3 regions of the Streptomyces cinnabarinus genome follow, and region 3 is predicted to be linked to each of the others. Evidence: predicted binding sites of a transcription regulator. Region 3 holds the regulator's gene; each other region holds the start of a gene.
What was found. The regulator HrcA, encoded in region 3, represses chaperone genes, less so after heat shock. The targets are predictions, from matches to a motif close to TTNGCACTCNGNNNNNCNGAGTGCNAA.
Positions count from the first base shown of each region.

Region 1 (6,294 bases), 1.1 Mb from region 3:
CGGACGGTCGTACATCGCCTTGACCAGGTCCACCCCGGGGTCGGTGAGCAGCGGGCCGACGATGCCGGAGACGAAGTCCGAGGAGAACTCCTTCAGGTCCGCGTCGATGAAGCAGACGATGTCGCCCCGGGTGACCAGCAGCGAGCGCCACAGCACCTCGCCCTTGCCGGGCACCGCGGGGATCCGCGGCAGGATCGCGTCCCGGTGCACCACGGTCGCCCCGGCCGCCGCGGCGACCTCGGAGGTCCGGTCGGCCGAACCGGAGTCCACCACCACGATCTCGTCGACCAGCGGGACCTGCCGCATCAGGTCGTGCCGGATCACCGCGACGATGTCCCCGACCGTCTCCTCCTCGTTGAGCGCGGGCAGCACGACGGAGACCGTCTGGCCAGTGCGCTGCTTGGCCGCCAGGACCTGGTGGAGCGGGCGGTCGGTCACCGACCAGGAGCGGGTGGCCAGCCAGCGCTCGACTTCGTTCAGCACAGTGCGCGGCTCCTCTTCTGTCTGTGATCCATCTCGCGGTTCGGACGACTATCTCAACTGTCCAGGTCGTCGGTTACAGTCTTGAACAACGCGGATGACCATCGCATGTCCGGGATGGCCCGACGTTCACAACTTCATACCGCTCATCCAGAGGGGCAGAGGGATACGGCCCGATGAAGCCCCGGCAACCCTCCAGTCGGCTCTCGTTCACGCGAGGCTCCCGGCTTGGGAAGGTGCCAAATCCGTCTCACGGCGAGATGCGTCGTGAGGAAGATGAGGAGAAAGGGCCTCGCCTCACATGGCTGTGCAGACTGTCGCAAACACCGGAAATCCCACCGTCGACCTCGGTCCCGCCGCTGCCCTGAGCTGCCGCGAATGCGGCCACCGCGTGCCTCTCGGCCCGGTCTTCGCATGCGAGGAGTGTTTCGGCCCGCTGGAGATCGCCTACGACTTCTCGGCCTACGACACCGAGGAACTCCGCAAGCGCATCGAAGCGGGACCCGCGAACATCTGGCGGTACGCGCCGCTGCTGCCCGTCCCCGCGGACGTGGCCGACAAGCCCAACATCAACCCCGGCTGGACCCAGCTCGTCAAGGCCGACAACCTGGCCCGCGAGCTCGGCGTGACCGGCGGTTTGTATGTGAAGGACGACTCCGGCAACCCGACGCACTCCTTCAAGGACCGCGTCGTCGCCCAGGCGCTGGAGGCCGCGCGCGCCTTCGGCTTCACCACGCTCTCCTGCTCCTCCACGGGCAACCTGGCCGGTGCCGTCGGCGCCGCCGCCGCCCGCGCGGGCTTCCGCTCCTGCGTGTTCATCCCGCACGACCTGGAGCAGGGCAAGGTCGTCATGGCCGCGGTCTACGGCGGTGAGCTCGTCGGCATCGAGGGCAACTACGACGATGTGAACCGCTTCTGCTCCGAGCTGATCGGCGACCCGGCCGGCGAGGGCTGGGGCTTCGTCAACGTCAACCTGCGGCCGTACTACGCGGAGGGCTCCAAGACCCTCGCGTACGAGATCTGCGAGCAGCTCGGCTGGCAGCTCCCCGACCAGCTGGTCGTGCCGATCGCCTCCGGCTCGCAGCTCACGAAGATCGACAAGGGGCTCCAGGAGCTGATCAAGCTCGGGCTCGTCGAGGACAAGCCGTACAAGATCTTCGGTGCGCAGGCCGAGGGGTGCTCGCCGGTGTCGGTGGCCTTCAAGGCGGGCCACGACGTCGTCCGCCCGCAGAAGCCGAACACCATCGCCAAGTCGCTGGCCATCGGCAACCCGGCGGACGGGCCGTACGTCCTGGACATCGCGCGCCGGACCGGCGGTGCGGTGGAGGACGTGACCGATGAGCAGGTCGTCGAAGCGATCAAGATCCTCGCCCGGACCGAGGGCATCTTCGCGGAGACCGCCGGTGGTGTGACGGTGGGCGTCACGAAGAAGCTCATCGAGAACGGCGTCCTCGACCCGTCCCTGACCACGGTCGTCCTCAACACGGGCGACGGCCTCAAGACCCTTGACGCGGTGGCCGGTACGGGGCTCACGGCCACGATTCGCCCCAGCCTGGATTCGTTCCGCGAGGCCGGGCTCGTCTAGCCGCACATCGAGCACAGCCCCGCGCCCCTGGGTGCGTCGTCCTTCCGGAGGTTTTCATCGTGAGCGTTACCGTCCGCATCCCTACCATCCTGCGCACCTACACCGGTGGTGCCGCCGAGGTCGCCGCTGAGGGCGGCACTCTCGCCGAGGTCATTGCCGACCTGGAGAAGAACCACACGGGTATCGCCGCCCGGGTTCTCGACGACCAGGGCAAGCTGCGCCGGTTCGTCAATGTGTACGTCAATGACGACGACGTCCGCTTCGAGCAGGGGCTGGAGACGGCGACGCCCGACGGGGCCGGTGTTTCCATCATTCCGGCCGTCGCCGGCGGCTGATCGTTACCTTCGGTAACGTGCGTCACAGAGAGTTCATCGAATTGCCCTCTCCGTAAGACAAACGGAGGGGGCAATTCTGCATGGTTGAGCCCTGTAGAGTTGGGGAACGCGCTTCTCCCCGCATGCCGGAAGCATATGAGTACCGGCTTCCGATGCGACAAGAAGTAGCCAAAGTGTGCGCGCCTTTTGCGCCGTCTATGCCTTTTGTGGGGCCCGACTTGCCCTGAATTCGGGCGAATTCTCACTACATTCCGGACCGGACACGTCCAGAATTCTCGTCCGATTGACCTGTTGCAGACGGCAGTTGGACAGATACATTCAGCCGCGGTCGACGCGTTCCGGCGCACGCCCCCAAACCGTGGGGGGTGAGGTCTGACCCGGATCCGCGAAGTGCGGATCTGTGCAAGGGCCAGTAATAGGGGAGTTAGGCATGGCTCAGGGCACCGTCAAGTGGTTCAACGCGGAGAAGGGGTACGGCTTCATCGCGGTCGACGGTGGTGCGGATGTTTTCGTCCACTACAGCGCGATCCAGATGGACGGGTACCGCACCCTGGAAGAGGGCCAGCGGGTCGAGTTCGAGATCTCGCAGGGCCAGAAAGGCCCGCAGGCCGACATGGTTCGCGTCACTGCCTGAACGCGCGACCAACGAACCGCAAGCGACGTCTTCTGCTGAAGGGCTCGCACCTAGGGGACCCAACCCCCAGGGTGCGGGCCCTTCCGCGTGCCCGGACGCCGTCGGCGCACCGTCGCCGCACCCGCCCGATCCCCGAGAGCCGCTTGCACTCGCATGGGCCGAGTGCTAATCATTGGCGTTAGCACTCTGAAGGTGAGAGTGACAAAGAAGGACCGGGTCGGTGAGGCCCGCAGGCCGGGTGGGGCAAGGAACCACGAGGCAGGCAGGCCGTCCGTCGCGGGCGCGGGCGCGGTCCGAAGGAATCACCCCCAGTCCTGGAGGGACCACTTCACATGGCCAAGATCATCGCGTTCGACGAGGAGGCGCGGCGCGGCCTCGAGCGCGGCATGAACCAGCTCGCGGACGCCGTGAAGGTGACGCTCGGCCCCAAGGGCCGCAACGTCGTCCTCGAGAAGAAGTGGGGCGCCCCCACGATCACCAACGATGGTGTGTCCATCGCCAAGGAGATCGAGCTGGAGGACCCGTACGAGAAGATCGGCGCCGAGCTGGTCAAGGAAGTCGCCAAGAAGACGGACGACGTCGCCGGTGACGGTACGACCACCGCGACCGTGCTCGCCCAGGCGCTGGTCCGCGAGGGCCTGCGCAACGTCGCCGCCGGTGCCAACCCGATGGCCCTGAAGCGCGGTATCGAGAAGGCCGTCGAGGCCGTCTCCGCCGCCCTGCTGGAGCAGGCGAAGGACGTCGAGACCAAGGAGCAGATCGCCTCCACGGCCTCCATCTCCGCCGCCGACACCCAGATCGGCGAGCTGATCGCCGAGGCCATGGACAAGGTCGGCAAGGAAGGCGTCATCACCGTCGAGGAGTCCCAGACCTTCGGTCTGGAGCTGGAGCTCACCGAGGGTATGCGCTTTGACAAGGGCTACATCTCGGCGTACTTCGCCACCGACATGGAGCGTATGGAGGCGTCCCTGGACGACCCGTACATCCTGATCGCCAACTCCAAGATCGGCTCCGTCAAGGACCTGCTCCCGCTGCTGGAGAAGGTCATGCAGTCGGGCAAGCCGCTGCTGATCATCGCCGAGGACGTCGAGGGCGAGGCCCTGTCGACCCTGGTCGTCAACAAGATCCGCGGCACCTTCAAGTCCGTCGCCGTCAAGGCCCCGGGCTTCGGTGACCGTCGCAAGGCGATGCTGAACGACATCGCCATCCTCACCGGCGGCGAGGTCATCTCCGAGGAGGTCGGTCTCAAGCTCGAGAACACGACCCTCGACCTCCTGGGCAAGGCCCGCAAGGTCGTCATCACCAAGGACGAGACCACGATCGTCGACGGCGCCGGCTCCTCGGAGCAGGTCCAGGGCCGGGTCAACCAGATCCGCGCCGAGATCGAGAACAGTGACTCGGACTACGACCGCGAGAAGCTCCAGGAGCGCCTGGCCAAGCTCGCCGGTGGTGTCGCGGTCATCAAGGCCGGTGCCGCCACCGAGGTGGAGCTCAAGGAGCGCAAGCACCGCATCGAGGACGCCGTGCGCAACGCCAAGGCGGCCGTCGAGGAGGGCATCGTCGCCGGTGGTGGCGTGGCCCTGCTCCAGGCCTCCCAGGTGTTCGAGAAGCTGGAGCTCGAAGGCGACGAGGCCACCGGTGCCAACGCCGTGAAGCTCGCGCTGGAGGCCCCGCTCAAGCAGATCGCCGTCAACGGTGGTCTCGAGGGTGGCGTCGTCGTGGAGAAGGTCCGCGGTCTGCAGGTCGGCCACGGCCTGAACGCCGCGACCGGCGAGTACGTCGACATGATCGCCGAGGGCATCATCGACCCGGCGAAGGTGACCCGTTCCGCGCTGCAGAACGCCGCCTCCATCGCCGCGCTGTTCCTCACCACCGAGGCCGTCATCGCCGACAAGCCGGAGAAGGCCGCCGCGGCCGCTCCGGGCGGCATGCCGGGCGGTGACATGGACTTCTGATCGACCCCGGTCGATCAACGTCCTTACCGAGGGCGGCACCCCCTGTTCGATCGGGGGGTGCCGCCCTCGGGCATGTGTTGCCGGGGTCACGTCCGCGATGCGGATGCAGGGGAATGGGGCGCGGGGCCGTCGGGGTTGACGCTGAGGTGCGTTCAATGCGCGCGCACATACCATCCGGTACCCCCAAGGAGCCCCCACGTGACCGTCGCCGCATCCGAGGCCGCCTCGCGCGCCGCCGAGATCCTCTCCCGTCCGACCTCGATCAACGGCCTGACCGTCCCCAACCGCATCGCCATGGCGCCGATGACCCGGATGTTCTCCCCGGGCGGCGTCCCGGGCGAGGACGTGGTCTCGTACTACGCCCGACGCGCCGCGGCCGGTGTCGGTCTGATCGTCACCGAGGGCACGTACGTCGGACATGACTCGGCCGGGCAGAGCGACCGGGTGCCCCGGTTCCACGGCGCCGAGCAGCTCGCCGGGTGGACGAAGGTCGCCGACGCGGTGCATGCCGCGGGCGGCACGATCGTCCCGCAGCTGTGGCACATCGGGATGGTGCGCGAGCAGGGCCAGCCCCCGTTCGCCGACGCCCCCGCCGTCGGCCCCTCGGGTCTGCGCATCGGCGCCGACGAGCCCACCGGCAAGGCGATGACCCGGCAGGACCTGGACGACGTCATCGGCGCGTTCGCCGAGGCGGCGGCCGCCGCGGAGCGCATCGGCTTCGACGGCGTCGAGATCCATGGCGCCCACGGCTACCTCGTCGACCAGTTCCTGTGGGAGGGCACCAACCGCCGCTCCGACGCCTACGGCGGCGACCGGGTCGCCCGTGCGCAGTTCGGCGCGGAGATCGTGGCCGCCGTACGGGAGAAGGTCTCCGCCGACTTCCCCGTCCTCTTCCGTTACTCGCAGTGGAAGCAGGAGGCCTACGACGCCCGCCTCGCCGAGACCCCGGAGGAGCTGGACGCCATCCTCGCCCCGCTCGCTGCGGCCGGTGTCGACGCCTTCCACGCCTCCACCCGCCGCTACTGGCTCCCCGAGTTCGACGGCTCCGACCTGAACCTGGCCGGCTGGACGAAGAAGCTGACCGGCAAGCCCGCCATCACCGTCGGCTCGGTCGGTCTGGACGGCGACTTTCTCAAGGCGTTCCAGGGCGAGGGTGCCGCGGTCGGCAGCCTGGACAACCTCCTGGACCGCATGGAGCGCGAGGAGTTCGACCTGGTCGCCGTCGGCCGCGCCCTGCTCCAGGACCCGCACTGGGCGGAGAAGGTCCTGGCCGGCCGGGTCTCCGAGCTGGCCCCGTACGACGCG
Region 1 covers NZ_CP114413.1:4,195,633-4,201,926, reverse strand. Annotated here, with positions in the region: gene STRCI_RS18820 (glucosyl-3-phosphoglycerate synthase) at 1-483, opposite strand, end outside; SAM riboswitch class I at 624-763, shown strand; gene thrC (threonine synthase) at 782-2,065, shown strand; gene STRCI_RS18810 (MoaD/ThiS family protein) at 2,125-2,400, shown strand; gene STRCI_RS18805 (cold-shock protein) at 2,831-3,034, shown strand; gene groL (chaperonin GroEL) at 3,367-4,989, shown strand; gene STRCI_RS18795 (NADH:flavin oxidoreductase) at 5,188-6,294, shown strand, end outside.
Region 1: groL (chaperonin GroEL) is a predicted target of HrcA. The motif match lies at 3,177-3,203, and genes of this name have one in related genera.

Region 2 (6,294 bases), 2.2 Mb from region 3:
CCTCAGTAGGGCGCGCCCACGGGGAACCGGAGGAGAATGGAGCTGTTTCGACCGGACCCTCGGGGGACGGAGGCTGCGCCATGACGTTCGTACAGCTCATCGACTGCAAAACGAGCCGGTTCGACGAGATGAACCGGCTGATGGACACGTGGGTCGAGCAGACCAAGGGGAAGCGCACCGCGACGCACAGTGTGATCGGCAAGGACCGGTCCGACGCGTCGCACTTCATCGAGATCGTGGAGTTCTCGTCGTACGAGGAGGCGATGCGGAACTCGAACCTGCCGGAGACCGACAAGATCTTCCGGGAGATGGTCGCCCTCTGCGACGAGATGCCGACGTTCACCGACCTGGACGTCGTGCGTGACGAGCAGTTGTACGCGGCGACCGCGCGGCGGTTCTTCGAGGAAGTGGCCGCGAAGGGGGACCCGCCCACCTTCAACGACGTGCTGATCGAGGACTACCACGACCACGATCCGGCCAACCCGCAGGACAACATCGGGATGGACGCGATCCGGCGCGAGGTGGGCATGTGGCGGGCCGGGTTCGACTTCTCGTTCACCGTCGAGGACCAGATGGCCCAGGGCGACCGGGTGTGCACCCGCTGGACCTGGAACGGTCTGCACAAGGGCGACTTCATGGGGATCGCCCCCACCGGCAAGCAGGTGTCCATGACCGGGACGACCGTCCACCGGTGCACCGCGGACGGGAAGATCGCCGAGGGCTGGTGGCAGTACGACCGGCTCGGGCTGATGGAGCAGCTGGGCGCGCTGGACGCGCTGGAGCAGTAGGCAACGCGGAGGCCCGGCACCCCACGGGGTGCCGGGCCTCGGTGCTGACGTGTGTCAGTGAGCGTGACCGTGGCCGTGACCGGCGGCGGCGGGCTCTTCCTCTTCCTTCTTCTCGACGACCAGGGTCTCGGTCGTGAGCAGCAGGGAGGCGATGGAGGCGGCGTTCTCCAGGGCGGAGCGGGTGACCTTCACCGGGTCGATGACGCCGGCCTTGACCAGGTCGCCGTACTCGCCGGTGGCGGCGTTGAAGCCCTGGCCCTTGTCGAGCTCGGCGACCTTGGAGGTGATGACGTAGCCCTCAAGGCCGGCGTTCTCGGCGATCCAGCGCAGCGGCTCGACGACGGCCTTGCGGACGACGGCGACACCGGTGGCCTCGTCGCCGGTCTTGCCCAGACCGCCGTCCAGCACCTTGGCGGCGTGGACCAGAGCCGAGCCACCACCGGAGACGATGCCCTCCTCGACCGCGGCGCGGGTCGCGGAGATGGCGTCCTCCAGACGGTGCTTCTTCTCCTTCAGCTCCACCTCGGTGGCGGCGCCGACCTTGATCACGCACACGCCGCCGGCCAGCTTCGCGAGGCGCTCCTGGAGCTTCTCGCGGTCCCAGTCGGAGTCGGTGTTCTCGATCTCGGCCTTGATCTGGGCGACGCGGCCCACGACGTCCTCGGACTTGCCGGCGCCGTCGACGATGGTCGTGTCGTCCTTGGTGACCGTGATGCGGCGGGCGGAGCCCAGCACGTCCAGACCGGCCTGGTCGAGCTTGAGGCCGACCTCCTCGGAGATGACCGTGGCGCCGGTGAGGACCGCCATGTCCTGGAGCATCGCCTTGCGGCGGTCACCGAAGCCGGGGGCCTTGACCGCGACCGCGTTGAAGGTGCCGCGGATCTTGTTGACGACCAGCGTGGACAGGGCCTCGCCCTCGACGTCCTCGGCGATGATCAGCAGCGGCTTGGAGGCGCCGGCCTGGATGACCTTCTCCAGCAGCGGCAGCAGGTCCTGGATGGAGGAGATCTTGCCCTGGTTGATGAGGATGTAGGGGTCCTCCAGGACGGCCTCCATGCGCTCCTGGTCCGTCACGAAGTACGGCGACAGGTAGCCCTTGTCAAAGGCCATGCCCTCGGTGAAGTCCAGCTCCAGACCGAAGGTGTTGGACTCCTCGACGGTGATGACACCGTCCTTGCCGACCTTGTCCATCGCCTCGGCGATGAGCTCGCCGACCTGCTGGTCCTGGGCGGACAGCGCGGCGACGGCGGCGATGTCGGCCTTGTCGTCGATCGGGCGGGCGGTGGCGAGAAGGTCCTCGGAGACGGCGGCGACGGCCGCGTCGATGCCCTTCTTCAGCAGCGCCGGGGAGGCACCGGCGGCGACGTTCTTGAGGCCCTCACGGACCAGCGCCTGGGCGAGCACGGTGGCGGTGGTGGTGCCGTCACCCGCGATGTCGTTGGTCTTGGTCGCCACCTCCTTCACCAGCTGGGCGCCGAGGTTCTCGTAGGGGTCCTCGACCTCGACCTCACGGGCGATGGTGACACCGTCGTTGGTGATGGTCGGCGCGCCGAACTTCTTGTCGATGACGACGTTGCGGCCCTTGGGGCCGATCGTCACCTTGACCGTGTCGGCAAGCTTGTTGACGCCGCGCTCGAGGGCGCGACGGGCGTCCTCGTCGAACTTCAGGATCTTCGCCATGGGAGCGGTTCAGCCCTCTCGGAAAACGTGGGTGAAAAAGCGAACTGCGCCCCTGACGCCCGGCTTCATAAGGTCGCGGGGGCCCGGGGCGCAGCTCGTCAAGCAGAAATGCTCGGTGAATTACTTCTCGATGATCGCGAGCACGTCGCGGGACGAGAGGACGAGGTACTCCTCGCCGTTGTACTTCACCTCGGTGCCGCCGTACTTGCTGTACAGCACGATGTCGCCGACCTTCACGTCGAGCGGCAGACGCTCGCCGTTCTCGAAGCGGCCCGGACCGACGGCGAGGATGACGCCCTCCTGCGGCTTCTCCTTCGCGGTGTCCGGGATGACCAGGCCGGAGGCCGTGGTCTGCTCGGCGTCGAGCGGCTGGACCACGATGCGGTCCTCGAGCGGCTTGATGGCAACCTTGGAGCTGGTGGTCGTCACGATCCGACCTCCCCCTTCGGAGATCTCACGGGGTTAACTGTCTGAGGTGGCGACCAGGTCGATCCGTCGTCGCGGGTGCCGGACCTGCCCGTCGCGTGTGTTGGCACTCTCCAGGGGGGAGTGCCAGACCCGAGACTATGACCGCGATTAGCACTCGGTCAAGCGGACTGCTAATCGCGTCCCCGAGAGGAGCCCGAAGACGGCTCCTACAGGTACTCCTCCAAGCGGGCCGGCTTCAGCCCCCGCTCCCGGATCTCCCGCAGCAGCCTCGTCGTCCGCTCCGTCAGGCTCAGCCCCGTCGGATCCCGCGAGGGCAGCGAGACGATGTCGCCGGGACCAAGGCGCCGGGGGCCCTCGGTGTACGTCAGTTCGCCGTCGCCGTCCATCGACGCCCGCCACAGCACCACCGCCGAGATCCCGCAGCCGGCCGCGACACGCCGTGTGGTCGTGTCGTACGTGCCGTGCGGCGGGCGGAAGAGGCGGGGCCGGACGCCGAAGCGGGCGCGGAGCTTGTCCTGCTGGCCGCAGATCTCGGCGCGCTGCCCGGCGAACGGCAGTCCGCGCAGGGCGGTGTGGTCGAGGGTGTGGTTCTGGATCGACGCGCCCACCGCCTGCAGGCGGGCGAAGTGTCCGTACCCCGGCCCGACCACGCTGTCCGTGAGGAACATGGCGACCGGGAGCCGCAGTTCGCGGACCAGGTCGATGAAGCGGGGGTCCTGCTCGGCGCCGTCGTCGTAGGTGAGGAAGACGACCTCGTCCTCGGTGGCGACGCGCTGCACGACCGGGGCCGGGGCGGCTCCGGGGGCCCGCAGGGGCGGCCGTTCGGAGGGGCCCGCGGCCTGGGCGCAGCCCGCCAGGAGTACGGCCGCCACCATCCCGGCGAGCGGGCCCCGGGGCCTCACAGGTAGTCCTCCAGACGGGCCACCGCGTACCCCTTGGCGGTGATCCGGTCGAGGAAGCGGCGGATCATGTCGGGCATCGTGCCCTTCCAGTGCTCCCTGCCCCGGAAGTGGCTGAGCACGATGTCGCCGGGATGGATGTCCCGGTCCCACTCGCGGTAGGCCCAGCGGTCGACGAAGACCTCCTCGTTCCACAGGGGCGCGTGGGTGATGCCGCAGGACTTGGCGGCGCGCAGGGTGTTCCGGTTGTAGCTGCCGAAGGGCGGCCGGAAGAGGACGGGACGCTTGCCGTAGCGCTGCTCGATGACGTCCTGCATGCCGCAGATCTCGTCCTTCTGGCGGGCGTGGGACAGGCCCGGCAGGTAGGGGTGGTTCAGGGTGTGGTTGTTCAGACCGACGCCGGCGCGCTGCATCCGCTCGAAGTAGCCGTAGTCCTCCTTGACCAGGTAGTCGCTGAGGAAGGCGGTGTACGGGATCCTCAGCTCGGTCATCATGCGCAGGAAGGCGGGGTCCTTCTCGGCGCCGTCGTCGATGGTGAGGAAGACGATCTTCTGCTCGGTGGGGATCGTGGTGAAGACCGGCGGCAGGCCGTCCGCGCTGTGGCCGTCGACCTCGAAGCCCTTGCGGGTGGTGATCCGCGGCTTCCTCGCGGGCGGCGCCGGGGCCGTCAGCGGGACCTTGGCCAGCCCCCAGCGCCTGGCCGCGGCGGCACGGGCCGCGGCGGCGGCGCGCAGCCTGGTCGCGTAGGCGTCCAGGGCGCGGGCGGGCGGGTCCAGGAGGGGCTGTCGGCCGGGGGCGGGGCGGGCGCGTGAGCCGCTGTCCGGGCTCTCGCTCTGCGCACAGCCCGAGGCGATGGCGGCGGCGGTCAGCACGGCGAGACCGCCGCGTACCCGTACTCCCCAAAGCGCCCGGTTTTTGTAATTTTGTACTACTGCTCGCATGGGGCCGGATCCTCCCAGGCCCCCGCCACGATCCCGGGCCGACACCGCCACCGCGGGCACACCGTCCACCGACTGGCCCACAATGACCCGGTGAACGACCTCGCCCCCCTCCTCACCCCCGAGGGCCGCGCCCTCCTCGACGCGGTGCGCGGCACCGCCCCCGCCGACGAACTCGCCGTAGCCACCCGGCTGCGCCGGGACCACCCCGCCGAGCTGGTGTCGGCGGCGCTCGGGCAGGCCCGGCTGCGGCAGCGGGCGGAGGCGAAGTTCGGGGCCGAGGACGCGCGGCGGATGTACTTCACCCCGAACGGCGTCGAGCAGTCGACCCGGGCGAGCGTGGCCGCGTACCGCGCGGAGCGGCTGCGGGATCTTGGCGTCACCTCCGTCGCCGACCTGTGCTGCGGGATCGGCGGGGACGCCATCGCGCTGGCGCGGGCCGGGATCCGGGTGCTGGCCGTGGACCGGGACCCGCTGACCGCGGCCGCCGCCCGTGCCAACGCCGACGCGCTCGGGCTGGACAAGCTGATCGACGTGCGCGAGGCGGACGTCATGGAGGTGGACACGGCCGGCTACGACGCCGTCTTCGTCGACCCCGCCCGGCGCGGCGGCCGGGGCCGCATCTTCGACCCCGAGGCCTACTCCCCTCCGCTGTCCTGGGCCGTCCAGGCGGCCCTGAAGGCACCGCACGCCGCCCTGAAGATCGCCCCCGGCGTCCCGCACGAGGCGATCCCCGCCGAGGCCGAGGCCGAGTGGATCTCCGACGGCGGCGACGTGAAGGAGGCCGTGCTGTGGTTCGGCACCGCGCCCGGCGCCGTCCGCGCCACGCTCCTCCCCGGCCCGCGCACCCTCCTCTCCCGAGGGCTCCCGAACCCCGAGGTCCGGCCCGTCGGGCGGTACTTGTACGAGCCTGACGGCGCCGTCATCCGCGCCCATCTGGTCGCCGAGGCCGCCGAGGAGCTGGACGGGGGGCTGATCGACCCGACCATCGCCTACGTCACCGCCGACACCCTGCGCCCCACCCCGTACGCCTCGGCCTACGAGATCACCGACCAACTCAACTTCAACGTCAAGAAGTTGAAGGCACTGCTGCGCGAGCGCGAGGTCGGCGTCCTCACCGTCAAGAAGCGCGGGTCGGCCGTCGAGCCGGAGGAACTGCGCAAGAAGGTCAAGCCGCAGGGGCCCAACGCCGCGACGGTGTTCCTGACCCGGGTCGCCGGGGCGCCGACCATGCTGGTCGGTCAGCCCGTCTGAGCCCGGCGCAGCAGCAGGCCGCCGCGGGCGATGAGCATGCGGTTCCAGCGGCGGCGGTGCGGGCGGCCTGGAACTCCAACAGGGCGGTCAGACCGTTGCCTTCCGGCTCCTTCGACATCAGCGCGGAGAGCACGCGGGCCAACCGGAGGGCGTCCTCGCACAGGGAGGGGCGCAGCCAGTCGTCGCCCGCGGTGGCGGCGTAACCCTCGTTGAAGATCAGGCAGATGACGTCCAGGACGGAGCCGAGGCGGGCCTCGCGGTCGGGGCCGTAGGGGACCTCGAAGGGGATGGTCCGGGTGGCGACAC
Region 2 covers NZ_CP114413.1:5,383,085-5,389,378, reverse strand. Annotated here, with positions in the region: gene STRCI_RS24555 (SDR family NAD(P)-dependent oxidoreductase) at 1-9, shown strand, start outside; gene STRCI_RS24550 (ester cyclase) at 81-788, shown strand; gene groL (chaperonin GroEL) at 843-2,468, opposite strand; gene groES (co-chaperone GroES) at 2,589-2,897, opposite strand; gene STRCI_RS24535 (polysaccharide deacetylase family protein) at 3,104-3,799, opposite strand; gene STRCI_RS24530 (polysaccharide deacetylase family protein) at 3,796-4,737, opposite strand; gene STRCI_RS24525 (THUMP-like domain-containing protein) at 4,828-5,988, shown strand; partial or broken gene STRCI_RS24520 (DUF6596 domain-containing protein) at 5,985-6,292, opposite strand.
Region 2: groES (co-chaperone GroES) is a predicted target of HrcA. The motif match lies at 3,045-3,071, and genes of this name have one in related genera.

Region 3 (6,294 bases):
CCATCGGTCTCGGGGTTGTCGCGATGGGTCCCTTGATGCCCTCCCGCCTCCACGCCCTGCACGATCACCGCGTCGGCACCGGCCCGCTCGACGGCGAGGGCCTCCTCGGCGGTGGTGGCGGTGACCAGGGTGAAGGTTCCGGCGCCGCGCAGTGAGTCGAGCACCTCCCGGCCCGGGACGCCGAAGTGGAAGGAGACGACCGGGACGGGGTTGTCGAGCAGGACGGCGAGCTTGGCGTCGTAGCCGTCGTCCCGGCCGCTGTCGGGGTCGCCCAGCTCGGTCTCGTACCACCCGGCCTCACCGGCCAGCTGGTGGGCGTACACGTCCACGGCGGCGGCGTCGGCGTACTCCGGCTGCGGCATGAAGAGGTTCACCCCGAAGGGGTGACCGGTGAGCCCGCGCAGCTGCTTGATCTCCTGGTACATGCCATCGGCGGTCTTGTACCCGGCGGCCAGGAAACCCAGCCCCCCGGCCTCGGACACGGCAGCGGCGAGCGCCGGCACGGACACGCCGCCCGCCATGGGGGCCTGCACGATCGGAAGGGGAAAAAGATCGGTCAGCGCGGAGGACATGACGGCATGTTGTCACGTCCTCCGATCAAGTCCGAATCCACCCGTCCGTGTGGCATAGACCAGCGGCAACGCCAGGACTCAGCGCCCGTTGAAAGCGTCCTTCAACCGCGAGAACAGCCCCTGCTGACCGGGCTGACCGTGCTTCCCCGGGGGCCGACCCCCGGACCCCCAGCAGCCCGCCCAGCTCGCGTCAGCGCCCGTTGAACGCGTCCTTCAGCCGCGAGAACAGCCCCTGCTGACCGGGCTGGAACTGCCCCTGAGGGCGCTCCTCGCCGCGCAGCTTGGAGAGCTCGCGCAGGAGGCGTTCCTGTTCCGGGTCGAGCTTGGTCGGGGTCTGGACCTCGACGTGGACGATCAGGTCGCCCCGCCCGCCGCCGCGCAGATGCGTGACGCCCCGGCCGTGCAGCGGGATCGACTGGCCGGACTGGGTGCCCGGTCGGATGTCGACCTCCTCCATGCCGTCCAGGGTCTCCAGCGGCACCTTCGTGCCCAGCGACGCCGCCGTCATCGGGATCGTGACCGTGCAGTGCAGATCGTCCCCGCGCCGCTGGAAGGTCGAGTGCGGCAGCTCGTGGATCTCGACGTAGAGGTCACCGGCCGGACCGCCACCGGGCCCGACCTCGCCCTCACCGGCGAGCTGGATCCGCGTGCCGTTGTCCACACCGGCCGGGATCTTGACCGTGAGGGTCCGCCGGGACCGCACCCGGCCGTCCCCCGCGCACTCGGGGCACGGCGTCGGAACGACCGTCCCGAAGCCCTGGCACTGCGGACACGGCCGCGAGGTCATGACCTGGCCCAGGAAGGACCGCGTCACCTGCGACACCTCACCGCGACCGCGGCACATGTCACACGTCTGCGCCGAGGTCCCCGGCGCCGCGCCCTCACCGTTGCAGGTGTTGCAGACGACGGCCGTGTCGACCTGGATGTCCTTCGTCGTGCCGAAGGCCGCCTCGTCGAGCTCGATCTCAAGACGGATCATCGCGTCCTGGCCCCGGCGCGTGCGCGAGCGCGGCCCGCGCTGCGACGCCGTACCGAAGAACGCGTCCATGATGTCCGAGAAGTTCCCGAAGCCGCCCGCGCCGAAGCCGCCGGCCCCGCCGCCGCCCGCCTGGGACAGCGGGTCGCCGCCGAGGTCGTAGACCTGCTTCTTCTGCGGGTCCGAGAGGACCTCGTAAGCGGCGTTGATCTCCTTGAACCGCTCCTGGGTCTTCGGGTCCGGATTCACATCCGGGTGCAGCTCACGGGCGAGCCGCCGGAAGGCCTTCTTGATCTCTTCCTGCGACGCGTCGCGACGCACGCCGAGCACGGCGTAGTAGTCCGTGGCCACTTACGACTCCGCCAGGATCTGTCCGACGTAACGTGCCACTGCGCGTACCGCTCCCATCGTTCCCGGGTAATCCATGCGGGTCGGTCCGACCACGCCGAGCTTGGCGACTGCCTCGCCGCCCGAACCGTAGCCGACCGACACCACCGAAGTGGAGTTGAGCCCCTCATAGGCGTTCTCATGACCGATGCGTACGGTCATGCCCGAATCCCCGGCCTCGCCAAGGAGCTTGAGGAGCACGACCTGCTCCTCGAGTGCCTCCAGGACGGGCCGGATCGTGAGGGGAAAGTCATGTCCGAAGCGGGTCAGATTGGCGGTGCCGCCGATCATCAGCCGCTCCTCGTTCTCCTCGACCAGAGTCTCCAGCAGGGTGGAGAGAACGGCCGAGACCGTGCCGCGGTCCTCGATGTCGAAGCCCTCGGGGAGGTCCTCGACGAGCATCGGCACATCGGTGAAGCGCCGGCCGGCGACCCGGCTGTTCAGCCGCGCCCGCAGATCGGCCAGTGACGCCTCGCCGAACGGCGCCGGGCAGTCGACCATCCGCTGCTCGACCCGCCCGGTGTCGGTGATCAGTACGAGCATCACGCGCGCGGGGGCGAGCGAGAGCAGCTCGACATGGCGCACGGTGGAGCGGGTGAGCGACGGATACTGCACGACGGCGACCTGCCGCGTGAGCTGGGCGAGCAGCCGTACCGTCCGCGCGACGACATCGTCGAGGTCGACAGCGCCTTCGAGGAAGTTCTGGATGGCGCGCCGCTCGGGCGCGGTCATCGGCTTGACGCCTGCCAGCTTGTCGACGAAGAGCCGGTAGCCCTTGTCCGTCGGGATGCGCCCGGCGCTGGTGTGCGGCTGGGCGATGAAGCCCTCGTCCTCCAGGGCCGCCATGTCGTTGCGGACGGTCGCCGGGGACACGCCGAGGTTGTGCCGCTCGGTCAGCGCCTTCGAGCCCACCGGCTCCTCGGTGCCGACATAGTCCTGGACGATGGCGCGCAGCACTTGGAGCCTGCGTTCACTCAGCATCCGCGCGCACCTCCAGAAGTCGTCCCCCAGTCCCCCGGGGCGTCTCGCCTGGCACTCTGTCCGTGCGAGTGCCAGCTGTAACCAGCCCAGTGTACGGCGGTGGGGTACGCCCCGGGCAAGGCCGGTTCTGTGACGTTAGCGTCGCTGTATGACGGTGACTTGGGAAGAGCTCGGGTGGGAGCGGCTCGCGGCGGGGGTGGGCCGCCGCCGGCTGCCGGGCTGGGACTGTACGGCCGGTCTGGTCCTCGGAGAGGGTACGGCGCTGTTGGTCGACGCGGGGTCGAGCCCGGCCGAAGGGGCCCGGCTGCGGCTCTCGGCCGAGGCACTGACCGGTCACGATGTGACCCATCTCGCGCTGACCCACCCACACTTCGACCATGTCCTCGGCGCCTCGGCGTTCCCGGGGGCGGAGGTCTACGGCGCCGTCGGCATCGATGGGCTGTACGGGCCGCACGGCCGGGCGGAGCTGCGCGCGGACGCGGTGCGCAACGGCCTGGACGCGCGCGTGGCGGACGAGGCGGTGGAACTCTTGGTCCCACCCCGGCATCACGTCTCCGGCGAGTGGACGCTGGACCTGGGCCCCGGCCGCCAGGTCCTGCTGGCGAACGTCGGCCCCGGCCATACAGCCCACGACCTGGTGGTTCTGGTCCCCGGCACCCCGGAGGTCGTCTTCTGCGGGGATCTGGTGGAGGAGTCGGGCGAGCCCCAGGCGGGCCCGGACGCCGTACCGTCCCGCTGGCCGGCCGCCCTGGATCGCCTGCTCGCCCTGGGCGGCGAGGACGCGCTGTACGTGCCCGGTCACGGAGCGGTGGTGGACGCGGCGTTCGTACGACGCCAGCGGGACACCCTGGCGGCCCGTTTCGGCGTGTCGTAGTCCCCGGGGTTCCGCTTCTCCTATCGTCATCCGAATGCGCCAGTACTCCGCCGACCTGACCCCTCCCTGGAAGAAGCCCCAGCCCGTCCCGGAGGTCCCGGCCGACCCCGGCCTGGTGGTGGAGGAGCCCGGCACCGGCTTCTGCGGAGCGGTGATCCGCTGCGAGGCGGGCACGGTGACGCTGGAGGACCGCTTCGGCAAGCACCGGGTGTTCCCGCTGGAGCCCCGGGGCTTCCTGCTGGAGGGCCGAGTGGTGACGCTGGTGAGGCCGGCGTCGGCGCCGGGGCGTCCCGCCCGTACGGCCTCAGGTTCAGTCGCCGTCCCCGGCGCACGCGCGCGCGTGGCCCGCGCCGGCCGCATCTACGTCGAGGGCCGCCACGACGCGGAACTGGTCGAGAAGGTCTGGGGCGACGACCTGCGCATCGAGGGCGTGGTGGTGGAGTACCTGGAGGGCGTGGACGACCTCCCCGCGATCGTCTCCGACTTCGCCCCCGGACCGGACGCCCGCCTGGGCATCCTGGTGGACCACCTGGTACCCGGCACCAAGGAATGGCGCATCGCGGAGTCGGTCACGAGCGAACACGCCCTCGTCGTCGGCCACCCGTACATCGACATCTGGGAGGCGGTGAAACCGTCCTCGCTGGGCATCGCGGGTTGGCCGAAAGTCCCCCACGGACAGGACTGGAAGACGGGCGTCTGCCGGGCCCTGGGCTGGCCGTCGGAGAACACGGGCGCCGTGTGGCAGGCGATCCTGAAGCGGGTCGGGTCCTACAAGGACCTGGAGCCGGAGTTGCTGGGGAGAGTGGAGGAGCTGATCGACTTCGTCACCGTCGGCGGCGAGGTCTGAGGCCCCGGTCAGTCCACCAGATCCCGCACCACCGCGTCGGCGAGCAGCCGTCCCCGCAGGGTCAGCACCGCGCGTCCCTCGTCGTACGGGTCCTTCTGGAGGAGGCCGTCGGACAGGGCTCGGCGGGAGGCGTTGAGGCCCTGCTCGCGCAGTAGGTCGAGCGGGGCCCCCTCCCGGAGTCGCAGCTCCAGCAGGATGCGCTCCACCCTGCGGTCCTCCTCCGACAGCAGTTCGCGGCCGGCGCCGGGTGAGCGGCCGGCCGCCAGGGCCGACGCGTACGCGCCCGGGTGCTTCACGTTCCACCAGCGGACGCCGCCCACGTGGGAGTGGGCTCCCGGGCCCGCGCCCCACCAGTCCGCGCCGCGCCAGTACAGCTCGTTGTGGAGGCAGCGTCCGGCCTCCGAGGTGGCCCAGTTCGAGACCTCGTACCAGTCGAAGCCCGCCCCGGACAGCACGTCCTCCGCGATCAGGTAGCGGTCCGCGTGGACGTCGTCGTCCGTCATCGGGACCTCGCCGCGGCGGATGCGGCGGGCGAGCTGGGTGCCCTCCTCGACGATCAGGGCGTACGCCGAGACGTGGTCGGGGGCCGCGCCGATCGCCGCCTCCAGGGACGCTCGCCAGTCGTCGTCCGACTCCCCGGGCGTGCCGTAGATCAGGTCCAGGTTGACGTGGTCGAAGCCCGCCGCGCGGGCCTCCGCCACGCATGCCTCCGGGCGGCCCGGTGTGTGGGTGCGGTCGAGGATCTTCAGCACGTGCTGCTTCGCGCTCTGCATGCCGAACGAGACACGGTTGAAGCCGCCCTCCCGCAGCCGGGAGAGGTACGCCGGGTCCACCGATTCCGGGTTCGCCTCCGTCGTGATCTCGGCGTCCGGCGCCAGGCCGAACTCGGTGCGGATCGCCGCCAGCATGCGTACGAGATCGTCGGCCGCCAGCAGCGTCGGCGTACCGCCTCCGACGAACACCGTGCGCACCTCGCGCGGGTCGTCGCCCAGGACCTTCCGCGCCAGTCTGATCTCGTCGATCAGAGTGTCGGCGTAGTTGTCGCGGGAGGCCAGCACCCCGCCCGTGCCGCGCAGCTCGGTCGCCGTGTAGGTGTTGAAATCGCAGTAGCCGCAGCGGGTCGCGCAGTACGGAACGTGCAGGTAGAAGCCCAGGGGGCGGTCGGCGGACCCGGCGAGCGCGGGCGCGGGCAGCGAGCCGTCGTCGGGGACCGGCTCACCGTCGGGAAGTGCGGAAGGCATGCCTTCCATTGTCCAGCACCCGGCGGCTTACTCGGCCTGGAGCACCAGCAGGGCCAGATCGTCCTCCGGGGGACGCCCCCCGAAGTCGTGCACCAGGCGTCGGATCCGCTCGGCGATCGACTGCGCGCTGAGCCCCGCGCATCCGGCGAAGGCGGTCGCGAGGCCGTCGGCGTCGTCGAACTGGCGGGATCCCGACCGGCGCTCCGTCACACCGTCCGTCACGCACAGCAGGCTGTCCCCGGGGAGCAGCTCGAAGGTCTCGCTGGTGTACGTGGCGTCCTCGATGACCCCGAGCAGGGTCTGCGGCTGCGCGGCCGTACGGACGGCCCCGTCGGGGCCGAGCAGCAGCGGCAGCGGGTGTCCGGCGGAGGCGAGGGTGCAGCGCACTCCGCCGTCGAAGGGGGCCAGCTCGCCGT
Region 3 covers NZ_CP114413.1:3,140,327-3,146,620, forward strand. Annotated here, with positions in the region: gene STRCI_RS14165 (nitronate monooxygenase) at 1-572, opposite strand, end outside; gene dnaJ (molecular chaperone DnaJ) at 763-1,899, opposite strand; gene hrcA (heat-inducible transcriptional repressor HrcA) at 1,900-2,916, opposite strand; gene STRCI_RS14180 (MBL fold metallo-hydrolase) at 3,065-3,790, shown strand; gene STRCI_RS14185 (DUF3097 domain-containing protein) at 3,825-4,637, shown strand; gene hemW (radical SAM family heme chaperone HemW) at 4,646-5,878, opposite strand; gene STRCI_RS14195 (ATP-binding SpoIIE family protein phosphatase) at 5,906-6,294, opposite strand, start outside.